Regions from separate parts of the Streptomyces sp. NPDC102490 genome, predicted to be linked through region 2. Evidence: riboswitches for the same ligand, from Rfam matches in the RefSeq annotation. Region 2 holds a riboswitch; each other region holds the start of a gene.
What was found. A riboswitch is a leader RNA that binds a small molecule or an ion and turns the genes downstream of it on or off. The one in region 2 is predicted to bind cyclic di-AMP.
Positions count from the first base shown of each region.

Region 1 (7,274 bases), on a different contig from region 2:
GGGTGGACCCCGGCCCCTGGCGGAACCTGCTCTTCTGCTTCGCCTGGGGGGCCTGCGCGGCGGCGCTGATAGCGATCGTCGCCAACAGCTTCGCGACCCGCTGGATAGCGACCGCCACCGCCGACCCGGCCGGCGCGGACACCCTGGGCGCCACGGTGATAGCGCCGGTCGTCGAGGAGTCCGCCAAGGCCGCCGCCGTCCTCCTGGTCTTCCTCTTCCGCAGACGGGACTTCACCGGCATCGTCGACGGCGTGGTCGTCGCCGGGGTCACCGCCACCGGCTTCGCCTTCACCGAGAACATCCTGTACCTGGGCACCGCCTTCGGCACCGACCAGCTCACCGGCGACAGCGGCATCGCCTCCGTCACCGCGGCGACCTTCTTCGTGCGGGTCGTGATGTCGCCGTTCGCGCACCCGCTGTTCACCGTGCTCACCGGCATCGGCTTCGGCATCGCCGCGCTCTCGGCTGGCCGGCACCGCGTGCGCCGGTCGCTGCTCCCGTCGGCCGGGCTGCTGCTCGCGATGGGCGTGCACGCCCTGTGGAACGGCTCGGCCGCGTTCGGCCAGTACGGCTTCTTCGCCGTGTACGCGGCGTTCATGGTGCCGTCCTTCGGCCTGCTGACCTGGCTGGTGATCTGGTCCAGGCAGCGCGAACTGGGCACCGTACGGGCCGAGCTGCCCGCGTACGTCGTCGCCGGGTGGCTCACGCCCGCGGAGCCGTACGCGCTCGGCTCAATGCGGGCCCGCCGCATCGCCCGGCAGTACGCCCGCCGGCACGCCGGGAAGGAAGGGGCGCGGGCGGTGGCGCGGTACGAGGCCTGCGCGACCTCGGTGGCGTTCCTCAGGCAGCGCGGGCGCCGGGGCCGGGCGGGCGCCGACTTCACCGTGCGGGAGCGGGCGCTGCTGGAGGCCCTGTGGCACCTGCGGGACGTGGCCCGCCCGGCGCTGGACCACGCCGCCCGGGCCACAGCACCGCCGCCGCCCGTGCCGCGGCCGATGCCGCCGTGGGCGTACCCGTACGGCGGGGCGCACCCCGGGTACGCCCCCCGCAGCGCGCCCGCTCCGTACGCCCCGCACCTCCCGTACACCCCGTACGCCCCCTACGGACCGCAGGCGCCTCTCGGCCCGTACGCGCCGCCCCACCCGGGCGCCCCGTACCCGCCGCCCGGCCCGCACCGGCCGTAGGTTCGCGCCGTCCGTCCGCTCAGGCGGACGCCCGCGTCAGGCGGACGCCCGTGTCAGCCGCCCGACCTCGTCCGCCGTCAGGCTCAGCTCGGCCACGCCCAGCAGCGCCGGCAGCTGCTCCACCGTGCGCGCGGACGCGATCGGCGCCGCCACCGTCGGCTGGGCGGCCAGCCAGGCGAGGGCGACGGTGGCGACCGGAGCGTCGTGGGCCTCGGCGATCTCGTCCAGGGCGGCCAGCACCCGGCGGCCGCGCTCGCTCTCCAGGTGCTTGGCCGCACCGCCCGCCCGCGGGCTGTCCACCGCGGTCCCCGGCCGGTACTTGCCGGTGAGGAAGCCGGCCGCGAGGGCGTAGTACGGCACGGCGGCGAGACCGGCCTGCTCGGCGAGGTCGCGCAGCTCGCCCTCGTAGGTGTCGCGGGAGACCAGGTTGTAGTGCGGCTGGAGGGCGACGTACCGGGCGAGGCCCTCGCGGTCGGAGAACTCCAGGGACGCGGCGAGCCGCTCGGCGGAGATGTTGGAGGCGGCGATGTGCCGCACCTTGCCGGCCTTCACCAGCTCGTCGAGGGCGCCGATGATCTCCTCGACCGGCACCTCGGGCTTGTCGTAGTGGGTGTAGTAGAGGTCGATGTGGTCGGTGCCCAGGCGGCGCAGCGAGGCGTCGGCCGCGGCCTTGATGTTCGCGGCGGACAGTCCCGGGTACTCGGGGTGCTGGCTGACCTTGGTGGCGAGGACGACGTCGTCACGATTGCCGCGGGCCGCGAACCACCGGCCCAGGACGGTCTCGGACTCGCCGCCGCTGTTGCCGTCGGCCCAGGCGGAGTAGGCGTCGGCGGTGTCGATGAAGTTGCCGCCCGCCGCCGTGTAGGCGTCGAGGACGGCGAAGGAGGCGTCCTGGTCGGCGGTCCAGCCGAAGACGTTGCCGCCGAGGGCGAGCGGGAAGACCTCGAGGCCGGAGGAGCCGAGTGTGCGCAGAGAAGTCATGTAGGGCGTCAACGACCGCACCGGAGCAGGTCATTCCGGCCAAGGCGCAAAAATCCGGCAAACCGGCGGCCCTGACGCCGGGGGGTTGCCGTCAGGACCGCCGGGTTCAGCGGGGTGGTCGGGGAGCGGGGTGGATCAGGGCGTGAGGCCCTTGCTCTGCAGCCAGGCCATCGGGTCGATGCCCGAGCCGCCTGCGGTGTGGACCTCCAGGTGGAGGTGGGCGCCGGTGACGTTGCCGGTGGCGCCGACGCGGCCGATGACGTCACCGGTGGTGACCTTCTGGCCGACGCTGACGCTGATGGACGACTGGTGCGCGTACCAGAGTTCGGTGCCGTCGTCGAGGGTGAGCACGGTCTTGTAGCCGTACGAGCCGTCCCAGCCGGCCGACGTGATCGTGCCGCTGTGCACCGCCTTGAGCAGGGTGCCCGTGGGGGCGGCGAAGTCGAGGCCGGTGTGGTGGCCGGAGGACCACAGGGAACCGGCCTGGTTGAACGTGGAGGAGATGGTGTACGAGGAGGTCGGCAGCGTGTACTGCTTGGCCAGCTTCGCGAGCCGCTCGGCCTCGGCCTTCTTCGCGGCCTCCTCCTCCGCCTTCTTCTTGGCGGCGGCGGCCTTCTCCCGGGCTTCCTTCTCCGCCTTGGCGGCGGCTTCCGCGGCCTTCTTCTCGGCGGCGGCCCGGGCCTCGGCGGCGGCCTTGGTCTCGACCTGCGCCTGCTGCTGCTCGGCCTGCGCCATGATCCGGGCCCGCAGCGACTCACCGGCGTCGGTGGTGCCGGTGCCCTCCGCGGTGTCGGCGGCGACGGCCTGGGTGATGCCGCTGAGCGGGGTGGCGGAACCCTCGGGCTCCGGCGTCCCGTCGTCGCCGGGCAGGAGTGAGCCGACGTTCGGCAGGTCCGGCATGGAGATGGACACCGGCGGCTTGCCGGTCTGCGCGCTGGCCATGCCGCCCGCGCCGACGGCGGCTATGACCCCGACGCCGAGGACGGTGGAGCTGCGGGCGAGCCCGCCGCGCTGCTTGGCGACGCGGTGCCGGCCGCGTACGGGGCGGATGGATTCCGCGGTGGGATTCCACTCCTCCCAGGGACCCTCTTCGGCACGGGGGGCGTCGTAGCCGAAGGTGTCGGTGCCGTGCCCGGCGGGCACGAACGGGGCCTCGGGGGCAGGCCGGTTGGACGCCACGTGGGCGTACTCCTTTCCTTCCTTTCGCCTACCGGGTTAGCTGACGGGTTCGGAGCAGGAAGGTCTCCTACGGGTGTGCGCCGACCGTGCGGACACGGCGGCAGACGCCCGATTCACCCCAATGTGGTGGTTCCCCGGTTCCCTTGCGGGATTCGGCGCGTGCGCACGGAGCCGCCTTCTGTGACGGCTGGGACGACCGCGCTGCGTTATCGAACGTTAATAGACGCGGGGCTCTGATTCCAAGCCGTTCCTCTTGATCGTTAACGGAAACGACTGGGACGTACGCCTCACGATCGGTGAAAACCGGGCGAGTTGACCCCGTCTCAGTATTCCCCTTCACGCCAGGTTTTTCTGACGGTATGTCAGTCGTTATGCGGAGGGGTGTCGGGCCGTCACGGCTCGTGACAACGATCATGTTCGCCGCGCCGGGGCCGCCGTACGGCGAGCAGCGCCATGTCGTCCGCCATGCCGCCCCCGGAGTGCCGGCGCACGTCCTCGGCGAGGGTGTCGAGCAGGGTCGCCGGATGCCGGAAGACCCGGCCGGTCAGCCGCACCTGCGGATCGTAGAACTCGCCCTTCGCGTCCCGGGCTTCGGTCAGTCCGTCGGTGTAGAGCAGCAGCGTGGCCCCGCCGGGGAAGGGGATCTCCTCCGCCCGGTCGGGCCACACGCCCAGCTCGCCCATGCCGAGCGGCAGCGCCGACTCGCGGGCGGGCAGCGGGCCGAGGGTGCCGTCGGCGTAGAGCAGCAGGGGCGGCGGATGGCCGCGGTTGACGATGCGGACCGTCCCGTCGCCGTGCGGGAGTTCGGCCAGTACGGCGGTGGTGAAGCCCTCGAAGGCGTCCAGTCCGTCGCGCCGGGTGCCCTCGCGCGCCAGCGCCCGCTCCAGCCGCTGCGCCACCGCCTCCAGCGTCGCCTCCTGCTCGGCGGCCTCCCGGAAGGCACCGATCACGACGGCGACGGCGGCCACCGCGCCCATGCCCTTGCCGCGCACGTCCCCGACGATGAGCCGGACGCCGCGGGCGCTGTCCTGCACCGCGTACAGGTCGCCGCCGATGAAGGCGTCCGCCTGCGCGGCCTCGTAGCAGACGGCGATCTCGAAGCCCGCGATCCGCTCGGCGGGCTGGGGCAGTACGGCGCGCTGGGCGGCCTCGGCGATCTCGCGGACGGAGACGAGGCGCTCGCTGCTGCGCCGGACCATGCCGTTCACGAGGACGGCGAGCACGGCGACGGTCGCGATGGTGATCAGCTCGGTGAGGGAGTCGACGTAGTGGATGACGCCCTTGCCGAGTTGCAGCCCGATGACCGCGGCGACCACGGCGACGCCGGTGAGCGCCGTGCCGCGCCGTGAGTAGAGCGGGGCGGCGATCAGGGGCGCGGCCGTGTAGAGGGGCCCGGCGGTGAAATACCTCGGGGTGAAGACGTCGTACAGGATGGCGACGACGATCAGCAGCACGGGGAGCGCGTGCACGAAGGCGCGCCCGTACCGGGTCCGCCGGTGCGGTGGTGGTGCCGGGGCCGAGAGGGGCTGCGGCTCGTCGCCGAGGCCGAGACCCGGGTCGGGCACGGGGTCGCCGGGGAGTCGGCCGCCGGCTCGGGCGTACGCTCCCTCGTCGTCCACGTCACCTGGCCGCACCACTCGTCTCCCGCCGCCCCGCACGTCCGCGCCGCTTGCCGTCCCGGACTCCAGGTTTCCGGGAGCGGGGGCGGGCGGCGAGCGGTGAGGGGCCGACCGGATGACACGCGACGCGTGCCGAAACGCACCGAGGGCCGGAACCCTTTCGGATTCCGGCCCTCGGCCTTCAGTAGCGGGGACAGGATTTGAACCTGCGACCTCTGGGTTATGAGCCCAGCGAGCTACCGAGCTGCTCCACCCCGCGTCGTTGTGTTCACCACTGTACGTCATCCCGGGGGCGGAATGCACATCGGTGTCTCCCGCCCGGCTCCCTACCCCTCCAGATGGCGGTTCGGCGCCTTCGCCCGCTGCGCGTACTCGGGCAGTACGACGACGGCGGCACCCCCCGCGGCGAGCATCCCGCTCCCGTCCGCCCCCGCCACGAAGGTGTCCGGCTCCCGCCAGGCCGTGACCACCCGGCGCACCCCGGCGTCGAGGATCAGCCGGGCGCAGGGGGCGGGCCGGGAGGCGCGGCGGGCGCAGGGCTCCAGGCTGCTGTACACGGTGGCGCCCGCGAGCCGCCGGTCGGCGGGACCGACCTTGGCGAGCGCGGCCTCCTCGGCGTGCACGACCGGGTCACCGCCCTCCCGGGAGTACCCCCGCGCCAGCTCGCTCCCGTCGGCGGCGACCACGACCGCCCCCACGCTGAAGGCGGTGTCCGACGGCGGGCACAGCTCGGCCAGCTCACAGGCGAGCGCCAGCCAGTGCCGGTCGGCGGCGGCGACCCGGTCGCCGGTGCCGGGGGCGGTGGGCCGGTACCGCATCAGGACGACGTCCTCGATCCGCCGCGTCTCGACCAGCGCGAGCCGCCCGCCCTGGTAGGCGCCGGGTCCGAACAGCCGGGGCGCGGCCGGGTCCCCGACCAGGAGGGGCGCGAGGACGAGGTGCAGTTCGTCGGCGAGCTCCTGCTGGAGCAGCTGGGTGTGCACGGTCCCGCCCCCTTCGACCATGAGCCGCCGCACCCCGCGCCGGTCGTGCAGGTACTCCAGCGCCGCACGCCAGTCGAGCACCGGCCCCAGGGACACGACCTCGGCACCGATGCCGAGCGCGCGGGCCCGCCGGGCACCGTCGTCCGTGGTCAGCAGCACCTTCTCCCCGCCCGTGTGCCAGAACCGCGCCGCCGGGTCCAGTTCGCCGCCGCCGCTGACGGTGACCTTGAGCGGGTACTCCGCCCGTCCGGCCGCGGTGCGGGCCGCCCGCCGCTCGGCCGAGTTCACCAGCAGCCGCGGGTTGTCGGCCCGGATCGTGCCGGCCCCGACCAGGATCGCGTCCACGGAGGCCCGCACCTCGTCGACCCGGTCGAAGTCGGCGGGGCTCGACAGGAGGAGCCGGTCGGGGCCGGTGTCGTCCAGGTAGCCGTCGAGGGAGACGGCGGCGGAGAGCAGGACGTGGGGCAGGGGCATGGGTGGCTCTCCGGTGGTGCGGGCGGACGGGCGGGCTGGGCGTGGAGTGCCGCCATTGTCGGTCATGGTCCGGCAAGGAACGCCAACGACGAGGAGCCGAAGCCTGCGCGGGCTTGACTCGCCAGTGGCTGGAGACCGCAGGGTGGGCCCATGAACGGCGCGATGCCCCCGTACTCGATCGGCGAACTGTCGGCCCGTACCGGCGTTCCCGTCCGGACGATCCGGTTCTACTCGGACACCGGACTGCTGCCGCCCACGGACCGCACCCCGGCCGGATACCGCCGCTACGACGACGCGGCCCTCGACCGGCTTCACCTCATCGGCGTACTGCGGGAGCTGGACGTCGACCTCGCCACGGTCCGCCGCGTCCTGGACGGCGGTCTCTCCGTCGCCGAGGTCGCCGCCGCGCACGCCGACGCCACCGCCCTCCAGATCCGCGCCCTGCGGCTGCGCCACAGCATGCTGCGGCTCGTCGCCCGGCGCGGCTCCAGTCCCGAGGAGACCGTTCTCATGCACCGGCTCACCCGGCTCACCGCCGACGAACGACGGCACATGGTGGCCGACTTCATCGCCGGCCTCGGCGCCGACACGCCCCGGTCCCGCGACGCTGCCGCCGTCCTGCGTACGGCCCTGCCCGACCTTCCCGACGAGCCCTCCGACACCCGGCTCGCCGCATGGGTGGAGCTGGCCGAACTCATCGCCGACGACGACTTCCGCGCGCGCATCGCGGACGCGGCGTTCCCGCCCGCCGACGAGGACGCGCTGCCGGGGGTGGCCTCCGAGCAGGCGGCCGAGCTCGTCCCCTTCGTCAGGGGGGTCGTCGCCGAAGCGAGGGAGGCGGGCATCGATTCGGC
Region 1 is NZ_JBIWJU010000002.1:20,065-27,338, forward strand. It holds gene ACIRGB_RS03485 (PrsW family intramembrane metalloprotease) at 1-1,184, shown strand, start outside; gene ACIRGB_RS03490 (aldo/keto reductase) at 1,221-2,165, opposite strand; gene ACIRGB_RS03495 (M23 family metallopeptidase) at 2,301-3,344, opposite strand; cyclic di-AMP (ydaO/yuaA leader) riboswitch at 3,356-3,512, opposite strand; gene ACIRGB_RS03500 (PP2C family protein-serine/threonine phosphatase) at 3,737-4,963, opposite strand; tRNA gene ACIRGB_RS03505 (tRNA-Met) at 5,149-5,222, opposite strand; gene ACIRGB_RS03510 (dihydrofolate reductase family protein) at 5,290-6,420, opposite strand; gene ACIRGB_RS03515 (MerR family transcriptional regulator) at 6,571-7,274, shown strand, end outside.
Region 1: it holds a riboswitch for cyclic di-AMP, as region 2 does, so the genes downstream of both, ACIRGB_RS03495 (M23 family metallopeptidase) here and ACIRGB_RS32260 (transglycosylase SLT domain-containing protein) in region 2, are expected to answer to the same signal.

Region 2 (7,274 bases):
GGGTGAGGACAGCCGCCCAGAACGGACCGGCGGAGAGGTTGTACGCCGCGGTCACCGCGGGCGGCGCCGGTGCGAACAACTGGGCGCGGACCGTCCCGAAGACCGCGGCGGCACCGAGGACCAGAGCCGTCAGACAGCACAGCAGCACGGTGGCGACCAGGCACTGCCACACCCACAACCCGACCACGGGGTCCCGCTCGGGCCACGCGGAACGGGTCAGCGCGCGCGGCACCGGCACCGCGGCGGTCACGGCGACGACGAACAGCAGGAGCAGGCAGACGGTCATGCCACTGGCTCCGGATCCTGGTCGAGGATGGGCGGCTCTGGCTGTACAGGGGCTGTGCTGGGCCGGGCCGTGCGCGGACACCGCCCGACGCCAGTATGACGGGGCCGGGTGGCGGGAGTCAGGTGTCGACGGGCACGGGTTCCGGAATGGGTGCCCCCACCGACCGGTCGGCGGGAGCCTCCCGACCGCACGCGTCGCCGCACGCCGCCGGGGGCACTCCTCGCGTCCGCGTGGCCGCATGTGCCGCCGGGGTCTCGCTCGCGTCCGCGTGGCCGCATGTGCCGCCGGGGTCTCGCTCGCGTCCGCGTGGCCGCATGTGCCGCCGGGGTCTCGCCCGCGCCCGCGTGGCCGCATGTGCCGCCGGGGTCTCGCCCGCGCCCGGTCAGACGTCCCGGCCGACCACCCGCCCGGTCACCTCTCCCAGCCCCACCCGGACCCCGTCCGGTCCCGGGGCCCAGGCCGTGAGGGTCACCACGTCCCCGTCCTCCAGGAACGTCCGCTTGCCGTCGGGCAGTTCCAGCGGGTCGCGGCCGTTCCAGGTCAGTTCGAGCAGCGATCCCCGCTCCCGCTCGGCCGGCCCGCTCACCGTGCCCGAGCCGTAGAGGTCGCCGGTGCGCAGCGAGGCGCCGTTGACCGTCATGTGGGCCAACTGCTGGGCGGCCGTCCAGTACATGGTGGAGAACGGCGGCTCGGAGACGACGTGGCCGTTGAGGGCGACGGAGATCCGCAGGTCGTAGCCGCCGGGGCCGTCCTGGTCGTCGGCGGTGTCGTCCAGGTAGGGCAGCAGCTCGTGCGTGCGCTCGGGCGGCGCCACCCGCGCCTCCTCCAGCGCGTCCAGCGGGGTGATCCACGCCGACACCGACGTGGCGAAGGACTTGCCGAGGAACGGGCCGAGGGGCACGTACTCCCACGCCTGGACGTCCCGCGCGGACCAGTCGTTGAGCAGGCAGAGCCCGAAGACGTGCTCGCGGAAGTCGCCGAGCGCCACCGGACGGCCCGGTGCGGACGGCACCCCCACGACGAAGCCGACCTCGGCCTCGATGTCGAGGCGTACGGAAGGGCCGAAGACGGGAGCGGCGTCGGCCGGTGCCTTGCGCTGCCCGGACGGGCGTACGACGTCGGTGCCGGACACGACGACCGTGCCGGAACGGCCGTGGTACCCGATCGGGAGGTGCTTCCAGTTCGGGGTGAGGGAGTCGGCGGCGTCGGGGCGGAAGATCTGGCCGACGTTGCGGGCGTGGTGCTCGGAGGCGTAGAAGTCGACGTAGTCGGCGACCTCGAAGGGCAGGTGCAGGGTCACCGACGACAGCGGATGGAAGAGCGGTTCCAGGACCTCGCGGTGGGAGGGGACCGTCACCCACGCCGTCAGCGCGCGCCGCACGTCCGACCACGCCGTCCGCCCGGCCGCCAGCAGCGGGTTGAGGGTGGGCCGTGCGAGCAGGGAGGCGTACGGCGAGCCGAGAGCGTGGGCCGCCGCGCCCGCGTCGAGGACGTGGTCGCCGAGCCGGACGCCCACCGTCCGGTCGCGCGAGCCGGGGATCGAGAACACGCCGTACGGAAGGTTGTGCGGACCGAAGGGATCGCCCTCGGGGACATCGAAGGGGGGCATCAGGTGCTGCCTCGCTTTCGTGCTCGCCATGTGCGCCGTGCGCGCCGTGTCTGCGTGGTCGGGCCACACGTTACGGCTGACCCACCGGTCTTGGGCAGTGCGACCGGAGGTGGCGGCGCCCGGGACGGGATCTTGACGCGGTGGTGTGCACGGGGACCGGTGTACAGGCCCTGACCCGGCTTTAGCCGATGATGTGTCAGGTTTTGGGCAGGATCGGGCGCACTCGTGCATCCTCATTCCAGTTCGAGCGCATTCGCTACGCCCTCGTTCGGAAGCGGTCACGGGTGAGTCGGACGGGTGCGGTGTCCGTATTCTCTGATCATGGACCGCACCGCATATTCCCTCGTCGCCACCGACCTGGACGGCACGCTGCTCCGCGGCGACGACACCGTCTCCGACCGGTCGCTGGCCGCGCTGGCGCGGGTCGCCGGGGCGGGGGCGCGGCACCTGGTGGTGACGGGGCGGCCGGCCCCCCGGGTGCGCCCCCTGCTGGACCGGCTCGGCGGCACGGGACTCGCGGTGTGCGGGCAGGGCGCGCAGGTGTACGACGCCGGGGCGCACCGGATGCTGTGGTCGGTCACCCTGGACCGGGAGCTGGCCGAGACCGCGCTCGGCAAGATCGAGGCCGAGGTGGGCCAGGTGCACGCCGCCGTCGACCAGGACGGCGTCGACGGCCTGACGCTCATCGAGCCGGGCTACCTGATGCCCCACCCGACGCTGCCCGCGGTGCGCGTCGAGCGGCGCGAGCAGCTGTGGTCCAGGCCGATCAGCAAGGTGCTGCTGCGCCACCCCGAGCTGACCGACGACGAACTGGCGACGACGGCGCGCGCGGTGGTCGGTTCCCTCGCCACGGTCACCATGTCGGGGCCCGGCACCGTTGAGTTGCAGCCCTGCGGCATCACGAAGGCGACCGGCCTGGCGCTGGCCGCCGAGCACCTGGGCCTCGACCGGCGGCGGACGCTCGCCTTCGGGGACATGCCCAACGACATCCCCATGTTCCACTGGGCGGCCCGCGGCGTCGCCATGGCCGGCGCCCACCCCGAACTCAAGGCGGTGGCCGACGAGGTCACCACGACGAACGAGGACGACGGCGTGGCCGTCGTCCTCGAGCGGATCTTCGGTACCTCTTAGGCGAGGACCGGGCGGCGTACGGCTCAGTACGCGCTGAAGACGTTGTCCATCGAGCCGTAGCGGTCGGCCGCGTAGTTGCAGGCGGCGGTGATGTTGGCGACCGGGTCGTACGGGTCCCAGGAGGTGCCGGGCACGTGGTACGCCTGGAAGGTCGGGTCGATCACCTGGAGCAGACCCTTGGACGGGGTGCCGTTGACGGCGTTGATGTCCCAGTTGTTGATGGCGAGCGGGTTGCCGGAGGACTCCCGCATGATGTTGCGGTGAATGCCCTCGTAGGTCCCGGGGATGCCGTGCTGGGCCATGATGGCGAGCGACTCGCGGATCCAGCCGTCGAGGTTGTCCGGGTACGTCGTGGCCGCCTTGGCGGCGGTCGTGGCGGCGGCCGGGGTGGCCGCGGAGGCGGTGGTGGCGCCGATGAGCGGCAGCGCGAGCACCGCGGCGCCGGTGCCGGCCACCGCGAGCTTGCGGACGAGGCGGCTGGTGCGGGCGTGACGGTTCTGACCGTTGGCAGACATGTGTCCCTCTCCTTACGCCTACGAGGTGAGCTGTCGGGTTCGGGCGGGGAGGTGCCCGGCCGCGCCCCTGACGGGTACGGCTTCACCCCGAGCCGCTCCGGTGGTGACCGGTGCGGCGACTTACCTGGGTCCCCCGCTCCTGCCGGCGAGTGTGTTGGGTGGATGACTGTGCGACGGGCGGTGGCAGGATTCGGCGTCCGCCCGACAGGCCGGGAACGTATGCGAGAGCACATGTCCGGAACAAGTGCAGGAATCACCCAACGTGCCTGTTGACCTTGGTCTGAGGCGTTTGAGGCTCTTGATCCTTTGCTGTTGCCAAGCCTCAACTGGCTTGCGGGGCAAAGGGAGGGCACAGGTTCGGGCGGGGTTGCCTGCGGGCGGCCCGGAGTGAGCCAACTCACTGGCCTCAGTAAGCACGGCAAAACGGGCATTCGACTCAACTAGGCGCCAACCGGCCGCAGGTGGGGACGGCTTCGGGTGTCGAGCGGCGGGAGGAGGGAAGCGGGGTGGGGAGTGGACCGCCGGGGAGGCGCCTGCCGGTCCTGCCGGGCGGCCGTACGCGGACCGGTGCGAGCGGGTGTGCGCGGGCCGGTGCGTGTGGGCCGTTGCGCGCGGACCGGTGCGGGCCGGTACGGGCGCGTGTGGCGATCGGGTGACGTTCTCGAAGTGCGGGCCGTTGGGAGGAGTGGTGGGATCTTCGGTGGCGGCTTCCGGCCCGTCCGCCCTCCTGATCCGGCTCGTCCCCTCTGGCGATATCAATCAAAATCTGCTCATATCACCTGATCAAAAACATACCGTTCATGATCCGATACCGACCAGCCTGTAACGGTGGGCGCTAGCGGTGATCGAAACGTGACCGGATACGCTGACTTGAGTGGTGGCAGCGACCTATCGACAAACCAGGTAATCGCCAGTAGACACCAGCAGACAGGAGACCCCTCGTGACCGTCGTCGGGCCGTTCGGGCTGAGCGTGCGGGACCAGGCTCTGGAAGCCGATGTCCAGGCCGGATTGGTTGCTGTCGAGGAAGGGTTGCTCGAGGCAACCAAAAGCGAGGTGCCGTTCATCACGGAGGCCGCCCAGCACCTGGTGCGGGCCGGCGGGAAGCGGTTCCGGCCGCTGCTGGTGATGCTCTCGGCCCAGTTCGGCGACCCCTACGCCCCCGGGATCGTGCCCTCGGCCGTGGTGGTGGAGCTGACCCACCTCGCCACGCTGTACCACGACGACGTGATGGACGAGGCCGCCGTGCGGCGCGGGGTGCCCAGCGCGAACACCCGCTGGGGCAACTCGGTCGCCGTCCTCACCGGTGACTTCCTGTTCGCCCGCGCCTCGCAGATCCTCGCCGACCTCGGCCCCGAGGCGGTCCGTGTCCAGGCCCTCGCGTTCGAGCGGCTGGTCACCGGCCAGATCCTGGAGACGGCCGGCCCGCAGGACGGCCGCGACCCGGTCGACCATTACCTGGACGTGCTGGGCGGCAAGACGGGATCGCTGGTGGCGGTCTCCTGCCGGTTCGGCGCGATGATGTCCGGCGCCGACGAGACGGTGGTCGACGTGCTGACCCAGTACGGCGAGCGGCTCGGTGTCGCCTTCCAGCTGGCGGACGACGTCCTGGACATCGCCTCCGACTCCGACGAGTCCGGCAAGACGCCCGGCACCGACCTGCGCGAGGGCATCCCCACCCTGCCCGTGCTGCGGCTGCGCGAACGGGCGGCCCGGCGGGGGCTCGCCGAGGACGTCGCGCTGTGCGAGCTGCTCGACTCCGACCTGAGCGACGACGCGCGGCACGCCGAGGCGCTGCGCCTGCTGCGCGCCCACCCCGCGCTGGAGCAGGCCCGCAAGGACACCGTCCGGTACGCCAAGGACGCCCGGGCCGCGCTGGCCCCGCTGCGGGAGTGCGACGCGAAGGCCGCGCTGATCGAGCTGTGCGACGCGGTGGTGCACCGGGCCGGCTGACGGCCCTGCGGCCCGTGGCGCGCCGTCCGTCGCTCGTCGCCCCCTACGGGCCGGTGGACCCGCCGCCCCTCCGTGTCATCCCGCAGGAGTAGGCGGAGTTGAGCCCGCGGTCTGACGCTTGTGCTCCGGTGATTTGGTCAGATAGACACCACGGAAAAACACCAATCCTCACCGATTCGGGTGAGAATGGCGGCTCACGGGTGAACCGAGTGCGAGGTCGCGAGACAGCCGCCGCCGACGACGGAGGTAGGGCACACATGGCACCGATCGATACCGACGACAACACGACCGCCGGGGAGGGCGAGGAGCTGCGGGCCGGACGGCGCAAGGCCGCGCGGTACGTCGTCCCGGTCGCGGTGATCGGAGTGGCGGCCGCGACGATCGGGCTCGTCCCCGCGCTCGCCGACTCCGGCGACCCCGACCTGCCGAAGGTCACGGCGGAGCAGCTCATAGAGAAGATCGCCAAGTCGGACGTCCAGCAGCTGTCCGGCACCGTGCGCATCAACACCGACCTCGGCCTGCCGGACCTCGGCGGGCTGGAGAGCGGCCTGCTGTCCGGAATGTCCGGCGGCCCGGGCTCCGGTGGGGACGGCGAGGGCTCCGCCGCCGACCCGTCGGCCAAGCTCACCGAGCTGGCGTCCGGCAGCCACACGCTGCGCGTCGCGGCCGACGGCCCCGACCGGCAGAAGCTCTCCCTGCTGGAGAACGCCGCCGAGTACAGCCTGATCCACAACGGCAAGGACGTCTGGGGCTACGACAGCGGGTCCAACGAGGTCTACCACTCCACCGCCGCCGACGGCACCGAGCGGCCGGGGAAGGAAGTGCCCGGCAAGGACGCGCCGGGCAAGGACGTGCCCGGGAAGGACGTGCCGGCCACCCCGAAGGACTTCGCCGACCAGGCGCTCAAGGCGATCGACGACACCACGTCCGTGACCGTCGGCGGCACCGCGCAGGTGGCGGGCCGGGACGCCTACCGCCTGGTCGTCGAGCCCAAGCAGGACGGGTCCACGGTCGGTGCGATCACCGTGGCCGTGGACGCCGAGACCGGCACCCCGCTGAAGTTCACCCTGACCCCGGCGAGCGGCGGCGCGGCCGTCGTGGACGTGGGCTTCACCAAGGTCAGCTTCGCGAAGCCGGACGCGTCGACGTTCGACTTCACGCCGCCCGAGGGCGCGAAGGTCACCGAGGCCGACGAGACCGGCCAGAAGGCCAAGGCCCCCGAGCACGGGCGCGAGGCCGAGCGCGACCTCGCCGAGGGGCTGGACGGCCTCAAGGTCATCGGCGAGGGCTGGAACTCGATCGCCACCTTCGACACCGGCGCCGGCGGCGGCCTGCCCACGGCGCCCGCGAGCGGCGACCTCGGCGACCTCGGCGGCTTCCTCGGCTCCTTCGGCGACCAGGTCAAGGGCGACTTCGGCTCGGGTACGGTCTTCAAGACCCGCCTGGTCAACGCCCTGATCACGGACGACGGCAAGGTCTACGCCGGTGCGGTCACCAAGGACGCCCTGGTGAAGGCGGCCGACGCCGCCAAGTAAGGCCGGCGCAGCACCCCCACCCGTACGGCGAAGAGCACGAAAGAGGGAGCCGATGGCCGAACCGTCCGCCGCGGAGCCGGAGCGCCCGGACCAGGAGAGCGCGGATGACGCCGTCATCGCCACCCGCGCGCTCACCAAGCGCTACCGCGGCGGACAACTCGCCGTCGACGGTCTGGACCTGACCGTCCCGGCGGGCAGCGTCTTCGGCTTCCTCGGGCCCAACGGCTCCGGCAAGACCACCACCAT
Region 2 is NZ_JBIWJU010000016.1:94,111-101,384, reverse strand. It holds gene ACIRGB_RS32275 (M56 family metallopeptidase) at 1-286, opposite strand, end outside; gene fahA (fumarylacetoacetase) at 669-1,895, opposite strand; gene ACIRGB_RS32265 (HAD family hydrolase) at 2,217-3,026, shown strand; gene ACIRGB_RS32260 (transglycosylase SLT domain-containing protein) at 3,050-3,541, opposite strand; cyclic di-AMP (ydaO/yuaA leader) riboswitch at 3,543-3,699, opposite strand; gene ACIRGB_RS32255 (polyprenyl synthetase family protein) at 4,483-5,493, shown strand; gene ACIRGB_RS32250 (outer membrane lipoprotein carrier protein LolA) at 5,751-7,028, shown strand; gene ACIRGB_RS32245 (ABC transporter ATP-binding protein) at 7,081-7,274, shown strand, end outside.

Region 3 (7,274 bases), on a different contig from region 2:
TGGAGCCTTCCGGACCAGTCCGGCGCTCCCGCCGACGCGACCCAGCAGTGGGCCTGGGGCACGCAGACCTTCGAAACCGGCACCGCCGACACCGGCACCTTCGACACCGGGGCGTTCGACACGGGCGCCTACGAGACGAGCGCCTTCGCGACCGGCACCTTCTACACCGGCGCGTTCCCGGGCGGCCTCGCGGACACCGGCTCCTACGACGCCACGCAGTGGAACCCGGACCCCGCGGCCACCGGCACGGTCGAGGACCCGGCCCGAACGGCCGAGCACCCCGCTCCGGACGACGCCACGCCGGACGTCACGCCCGTCACCGAGAGCGCCGAGAGCACCGAAGCCTCCCCGTACGACGGCGAGTTGGCCGCCACCGGTGAACTCCCCACCGTGACCGCCCTGCTGGACGACCAGGAAGAGGTCACGCCCGCCGCGCGGGTCCCGGCCGCCCGCACCGGCTCGCGTGCCGGTTCCCGCGCCGGGGCGCGTTCCCGCCGCCGCCAGCCCGCCAAGCGCTCCGCGCTGCTGACCATCGCCGTGCCGTCGGCCTGCGTGATGAGCGTCGCCGGTATCGCGGCCGCCTCCGTCGGCAGCCTGACCGGTGACGAGAGCGCGGACGCCGCGACATCGGCACCGGACCCGGGCAACGCGGAGGCCGCACCGGTGAAACCGGCCGCCGCCAACAACAAGCTGGACACCCAGCTCACGAGCCTGGCCGCCGGGGCCGACGACTTCGCCGACCGGGCCAGCCGGACGCAGGAGCGCATCGACCTCAAGGCCGAGCAGGCCGCCGAGAAGAGGCGGGCGGCGGAGGAAGCGGCCCGCAAGGAGCGGCTGCGCCCCAAGTTCGCGCTCCCGGTGGAGCAGCACGGCCTCAGCGCCTACTACGGGCAGGCCGGCATCAACTGGATGTCCGTCCACACCGGCATCGACTTCCCCGTGTCGTACGGGACGAAGGTGATGGCGGCGACCGACGGCACCGTGCGGACGCAGTACAACAGCGCGTACGGCAACATGATGATCGTGACCGCGAAGGACGGCACGGAGACGTGGTACTGCCACCTCTCCAGCTATCAGGTCCCCTCCGGCTCGACCGTGAAGGCGGGCGACGCGATCGCGTTCTCCGGCAACTCGGGCAACTCGACCGGTCCGCACCTGCACTTCGAGGTGCGCCCCGCGGGCGGCTCGTCGATCGACCCGCTGCCGTGGCTGCGCAGCCACGGCATCAACCCGACCTGACGCCGTAACGTCTCGGCGGACCGGCCGGGCGGCCGCGGTCGGCCCGGGCGAACACCCGGACCCTCACCGCACCGCCCCGCCTCACACCCTCAGAGCTTCTCCACCGGCGCGTACCGCAGCAGCAGCCGCTTCGGCTTGGTGTCCCCGAAGTCGATCGTCGCCTCCGCGTTGGACCCGGTGCCCTTGACCCCGACCACCGTGCCGAGGCCGAACTGGTCGTGCGTGACGCGGTCGCCGACCGCCAGCGACACCGTCGGCTGCTCGGCGCCGGCCGACCTGCGGGTGGCGAAACCGGACGCGCCGGACGCCGACGAGCGGGAACGCGACGACGACAGCGACGCCGCCACACCCGAGACCGGCACCGAGGACGCGGGGCCGTTCGCCCCGGTCCGCTTCCACTCCAGGTGGGGAGCGGGGATCTCCTCCAGGAACCGCGAGGGCGGGTTGTACGACGGCTGGCCCCAGGCGCTGCGCAGCGTCGACCGGGTCAGGTAGAGGCGCTCGCGGGCGCGCGTGATGCCGACGTAGGCGAGGCGCCGCTCCTCCTCCAGCTCCTTGGCCTGGCCGAGGGCGCGCAGGTGCGGGAACACGCCGTCCTCCATGCCGGTGAGGAAGACGACCGGGAACTCCAGACCCTTGGCGGTGTGCAGGGTCATCAGGGTGACGACGCCGTCGCCGTCCTCCTCGTCGGGGATCTGGTCGGAGTCGGCGACGAGCGCCACCTTCTCCAGGAAGTCGGCCAGCGTCCCGGCCTCCTCCCCCTCGGCCCGCTCCTGCTCGAACTCCAGCGCGACGGCCGCGAGTTCCTGGAGGTTCTCGATGCGGGTCTCGTCCTGCGGGTCGGTGGAGGCCTGCAACTCGGCCAGGTACCCGGTGCGTTCGAGGATCGCCTCCAGGACGGTCGCCGGTCCGGCGCCGGACTCGACGATGGTGCGCAGGTCCTCCATGAGGGTGTTGAACCGCTTGACGGCGTTCGAGGAGCGCGCGGCCATGCCGTACGCCTCGTCGACGCGCCGCAGCGCCTGCGGGAAGCTGATCTTCTCGCGCTGGGCGAGGGCGTCGATCATCGCCTCCGCGCGGTCGCCGATGCCGCGCTTGGGGACGTTGAGGATGCGGCGCAGCGGCACCGAGTCCTCCGGGTTGGCCAGGACGCGCAGGTAGGCCAGGACGTCCCGGACCTCCTTGCGCTCGTAGAAGCGGACGCCGCCGACGACCTTGTAGGGCAGGCCGGTGCGGATGAAGACCTCTTCGAAGACACGGGACTGGGCGTTGGTCCGGTAGAAGACGGCGACGTCCCCGGCCTTGGCCTCGCCCGCGTCGGTGAGGCGGTCTATCTCGTCGGCGACGAACTGCGCCTCGTCGTGCTCGGTGTCGGCGACGTACCCGGTGATCCGGGCGCCGCTGCCCTGGTTGGTCCACAGGTTCTTGGGGCGGCGGGACTCGTTGCGCTCGATGACCGCGTTGGCGGCGCTGAGGATGGTCTGGGTGGAGCGGTAGTTCTGCTCCAGGAGGATCGTCGTCGCGTCCGGGTAGTCCTCCTCGAACTGGAGGATGTTGCGGATGGTGGCGCCGCGGAAGGCGTAGATCGACTGGTCGGCGTCGCCCACCACGCACAGCTCGGCGGGCGGCACCTCGGCCTCCGGCGGCACGTCGACGGGGTGCTCCGAGGGCACGCCGACCAGCTCGCGCACCAGGGCGTACTGGGCGTGGTTGGTGTCCTGGTACTCGTCGACCAGGACGTGCCGGAAGCGGCGGCGGTAGTGCTCGGCGACGTCCGGGAAGGCGCGCAGCAGATTGACCGTGGTCATGATCAGGTCGTCGAAATCGAGGGCGTTGGCCTCGCGCAGCCGCGACTGGTACATGGCGTACGCCTGGGCGAGGGTCTTCTCGAAGCCGTCGGCGGCCTGGGCGGCGAAGTCCTCCTCGTCGATCAGCTCGTTCTTCAGGTTGCTGATCTTCGCGCTGAACGACTTCGGCGGGAAACGCTTCGGGTCCAGGTCGAGGTCGCGGCAGACCAGCGCCATGAGCCGCTTGGAGTCGGCGGCGTCGTAGATCGAGAACGACGAGGTGAAGCCGAGCTTCTTCGACTCGCGGCGCAGGATGCGGACGCACGCGCTGTGGAAGGTCATCACCCACATCGCGTGGGCGCGCGGGCCGACGAGCTGCTCCACGCGCTCCTTCATCTCGCCCGCGGCCTTGTTGGTGAAGGTGATCGCGAGGATCTGGCCGGGGTGGACGTTCCGCTCGGCCAGCAGGTGGGCGATGCGGTGGGTGAGCACGCGGGTCTTGCCGGAGCCGGCACCGGCCACGATGAGCAGCGGGGAGCCGGAGTGGACGACGGCGGCGCGCTGGTTGTCGTTCAGCCCCTCCAGGAGCGCGGCGGCGTCCAGGGCGGGGCGCGGGGCGCCGTCCCGGTAGTGGGTGTCCCGGTCCGGGGGCGCGTCGAACTTCCCGCCGAACAGATCGTGCGGGACCTGCTCCGGTCCGTGATCGTCCTCGGGCGGCGGCGGGGGTTCCTCCTCGTGACCCCGGGGGGTCTGGAGGCTCGCCAGGAAGCTGTCGTCAAAGAGGCTGCTCATCGCTCTCCGAGTCTAGGGCGCCCCACCGACAACCCGGTGCCACCCCGGAAAATGCCCCGGCACTCCTGGGCCGGGCACGCCCCGCGACCGGCCGCGACACGAAGAGTGACGCCCGCCACCTGCGCAAAGGCGCCCGCGCGGAAGGTCACGAAAATGTATCGGGCATATCACCCACCAACCTTCACAGCGGCCACACGAGTTGGCTACGGTGCGGGCAGGCCGCTCGACCCCCTCCGGCGAACCTCGCCGGGCCGCGCGGCCTCCGCCGAGTCCGGCCTGCCCGCACGGCAGCCGGAGCCGGGGACCCAACCGAGACTTTGGGGTGAATCGGCCGCACCGCCCTCCATGAGGGACGGACCCGCCGTAGGGCAACCCTTCCGAACCACCGCCCGAACCCGACAGCTAACCCGGTAGGCGGAGCACTGGAAGGAGTCGCCTCCTTGGCGTCGCACCGCAAGTCGCGTCCCACCGGCACCCGCGTCGCGGGCATACGGACCCCGGCCCTCGCCACCGCGGCCCTCACCTCCGTCGCCCTGCTGTCCCAGACGGCGAACGCCACGCCGTCGGACGACCGGCCGACCCTCGAAGAGGTCGAGAAGAAGGTCGACGACCTCTACCGCCAGGCCGGGTCGGCGACCGAGAAGTACAACGCGGCCAAGGAGAAGACCTCCAAGCAGCGCAAGAAGGTCGACACCCTCCTCGACGACGTCGCCCGGCGCACCCAGAACCTCAACGACGCGCGCGAGGAGCTGGGCTCCTTCGCCTCCGCCCAGTACCGCACGGGCGCCTCGGTCCCGGAGACCGCGACCCTGCTGCTCGCGGACTCGCCGCAGGACTACTTCGACCAGAACCAGCTGATGAACCGGCTCACCGGCCGGCAGAAGAGCGCCGTCGACGACTACGTCACCCAGCAGTCCGAGACGATGAAGAAGCGCCGGGAGGCCACCGAGAGCCTCGAGACGCTCACCGACGCGCAGACCGACCTCAAGACGGCCAAGTCGACCGTCCAGAAGAAGCTGGCCACCGCGCGGGAGCTGCTGTCGGAGCTGACCGCCGAGGAGAAGGCCCGGCTCGCGGCGATCGAGAAGAAGAAGCAGCAGGAGGCCGCCCGCAAGGCCGCCGAGCTGGCGAAGCAGCAGACGGCGCGGGAGGCGGCCGAGCGCGAGCGGCGGGAGGAGGCCGCCCAGCAGCAGGAGAGCGGCGCCGGAACCGGCGGTACCGGTTCGTCGGGGTCGTCGGGCTCGTCGACGCCGGACACCTCCAACGGCACCAAGGCGGAGAAGGCGATCGCCTTCGCCCGCGCCCAGATCGGCAAGCCGTACGTCTGGGGCGCCACGGGCCCCGGCTCCTACGACTGCTCGGGCCTCACCCAGGCCGCCTGGAGGGCCGCGGGCGTGAGCCTGCCCCGCGTCACCTACGACCAGGTCAACGCTGGCACGACCGTCTCGGTCTCCCAGGCGCAACCCGGTGACCTGGTCTTCTTCTACGACGACCTCAGCCACGTCGGCCTGTACATCGGCGACGGCATGATGATCCACGCCCCGAAGCCGGGCGCGTACGTCCGCGAGGAGTCGATCTTCTACGACGGAGAGTCGTCGATCCACAGCGTGGTGCGCCCGGCCTGATCCTCGGGGGTCTCTAGCATCGGGCGCATGTCATCGGCCACCCATCCCTCCGCGCTGCGCACCTGGTGGGCGCAGCGTCCACCGGCGGCCGGGGCCGCGGTGATGGCGACCGGCATCGTGTCGGTCGCCCTGCATCTGACCGGCCGCGAGGTCCTGTCCCGGACCGCTCTGGTCCTGGCCTGCACCGCCTGGCTGATACTGGCCGCGAACTTCGTCTACCTGCTGCTCGCCGACCGGGCGCAGTGGGTACGGCGGGCCGGGACGCCGGGGGCGCTCACCGCCGTCGCCGCGACGACCGTGCTCGGCACCCGTTTCTCGCTGCTCGGCTGGTCGCTCCTGGCGGCGGTGCTGCTGGCGCTGGCGGTCGTGCTGTGGCCGTGGCTGCTGTACCTGGTGGTGCAGCGCTGGGGGCGGCGGATGCCCGGGGCGGTCTTCCTGAGCTGCGTGGCCACGGAGGGGCTCGCCGTGCTCGCCGCCACGCTGGCCGCGGCCACCTCGACGCCCTGGCTCGCGCACGCGGCGCTGGTGCCGTTCTGGCTGGGGATCGTGCTCTACCTGATCGCGCTGTTCCGCTTCGACCTGCGGCAGGTGGCCCGTGGCTCGGGGGACCACTGGGTGGCGGGCGGCGCGCTCGCCATCTCGGCCCTCGCCGGCGCCAAGCTGCTCGCGGCGGCCGGGACCGGCATGTACCTGTGGAACGCGGACGACCAGGCCGTCCTGCACGACGTGACCGTCTTCCTGCTCACGCTCGACCTGGCCTGGTACGCCGTGCTGCTGGCCGCCGAGATCGCCTGGCCCCGCCTCCGCTACGACGTGCGCCGCTGGTCGACCGTCTTCCCGCTCGGCATGACGGCGGCGGCGACGCTGTCCGTGGCCGTGGCCGTCGACGTCCCGTGGCTGGACGTGCCCGGCCGGGCGCTGCTGTGGATCGCGGTGGCCGGGTGGCTGGCGGTCGCGGCGGGGGCGGTCGTCCGGGCCCGGGCCGGGCTGCGGTCCGCGGCAGCGGACTCCGGGGCGGCGGTCAGGTCCACAGCACCGCGATGAAGATGTTCACCAGGGTCAGCGCGCCGACCAGGCCGAACAGCGGCTTGTCCACCTTCTCGTCGTCGCGCTTCACGTAGACCAGGCCGAGGATCACGATCAGCACGGCGAGCTTCACGCCGATCTTGACGTTGTCGACGGCGTAGTCCTGGGCCTGGTTGAGGCCGACCAGGACGGCGCCGGTGACCAGCATCGTCAGCGCGCCGTGCAGCATCGCGGGGGTGAACCGGGCCGCGCCCCGGCCCATCGCCTTCATCTGGGTCAGGAAGCCGCCCAGGAGCGCGGCGATACCGATGATGTGCAGGCCGACGAAGAGGTGGATGAGTACGTCCATGAGGCCGGAGCCTAATGAGGGCGTGGGCGCGCCCGGACACCGGCCCGCCCCGGCGCTCCATAACAGCTCACGTTCCCCATCCGCCTCCGATCCGGCATATCGGTCATCACCCTGCGTGAAGGCGACGGGCCCTGGAGCTGGTTGCGGTCACATACGGTCGCCGCACGATCCGCTGCCGCCACTTCCGTGCATCCCGTCACCGGACCGTTACCGACCCGCCTAGCGTCCTGGCCCAGGCGGCCGGAGCGGACCGGCGCCGACCCGGCACGGGCCGGAGTCGAGTCGTACGGAAGGACGTGGATCGCAGGTGGGAACGCACCGCAGGCCGCGACAGCGCGCGACGGGCGGCGGCAGAGCACGTACGGCGGCCACGATCACCCTCGCGGGCGCGGCCACCGCCACGGGCCTGGGCGGGACCGGACACGCCGATCCGCAGCCGACGGCGGCGCAGGTCAG
Region 3 is NZ_JBIWJU010000001.1:642,000-649,273, forward strand. It holds gene ACIRGB_RS02935 (peptidoglycan DD-metalloendopeptidase family protein) at 1-1,239, shown strand, start outside; gene pcrA (DNA helicase PcrA) at 1,329-3,818, opposite strand; cyclic di-AMP (ydaO/yuaA leader) riboswitch at 4,072-4,252, shown strand; gene ACIRGB_RS02945 (NlpC/P60 family protein) at 4,259-5,443, shown strand; gene ACIRGB_RS02950 (tellurite resistance/C4-dicarboxylate transporter family protein) at 5,471-6,487, shown strand; gene ACIRGB_RS02955 (hypothetical protein) at 6,465-6,818, opposite strand; gene ACIRGB_RS02960 (NlpC/P60 family protein) at 7,126-7,274, shown strand, end outside.
Region 3: it holds a riboswitch for cyclic di-AMP, as region 2 does, so the genes downstream of both, ACIRGB_RS02945 (NlpC/P60 family protein) here and ACIRGB_RS32260 (transglycosylase SLT domain-containing protein) in region 2, are expected to answer to the same signal.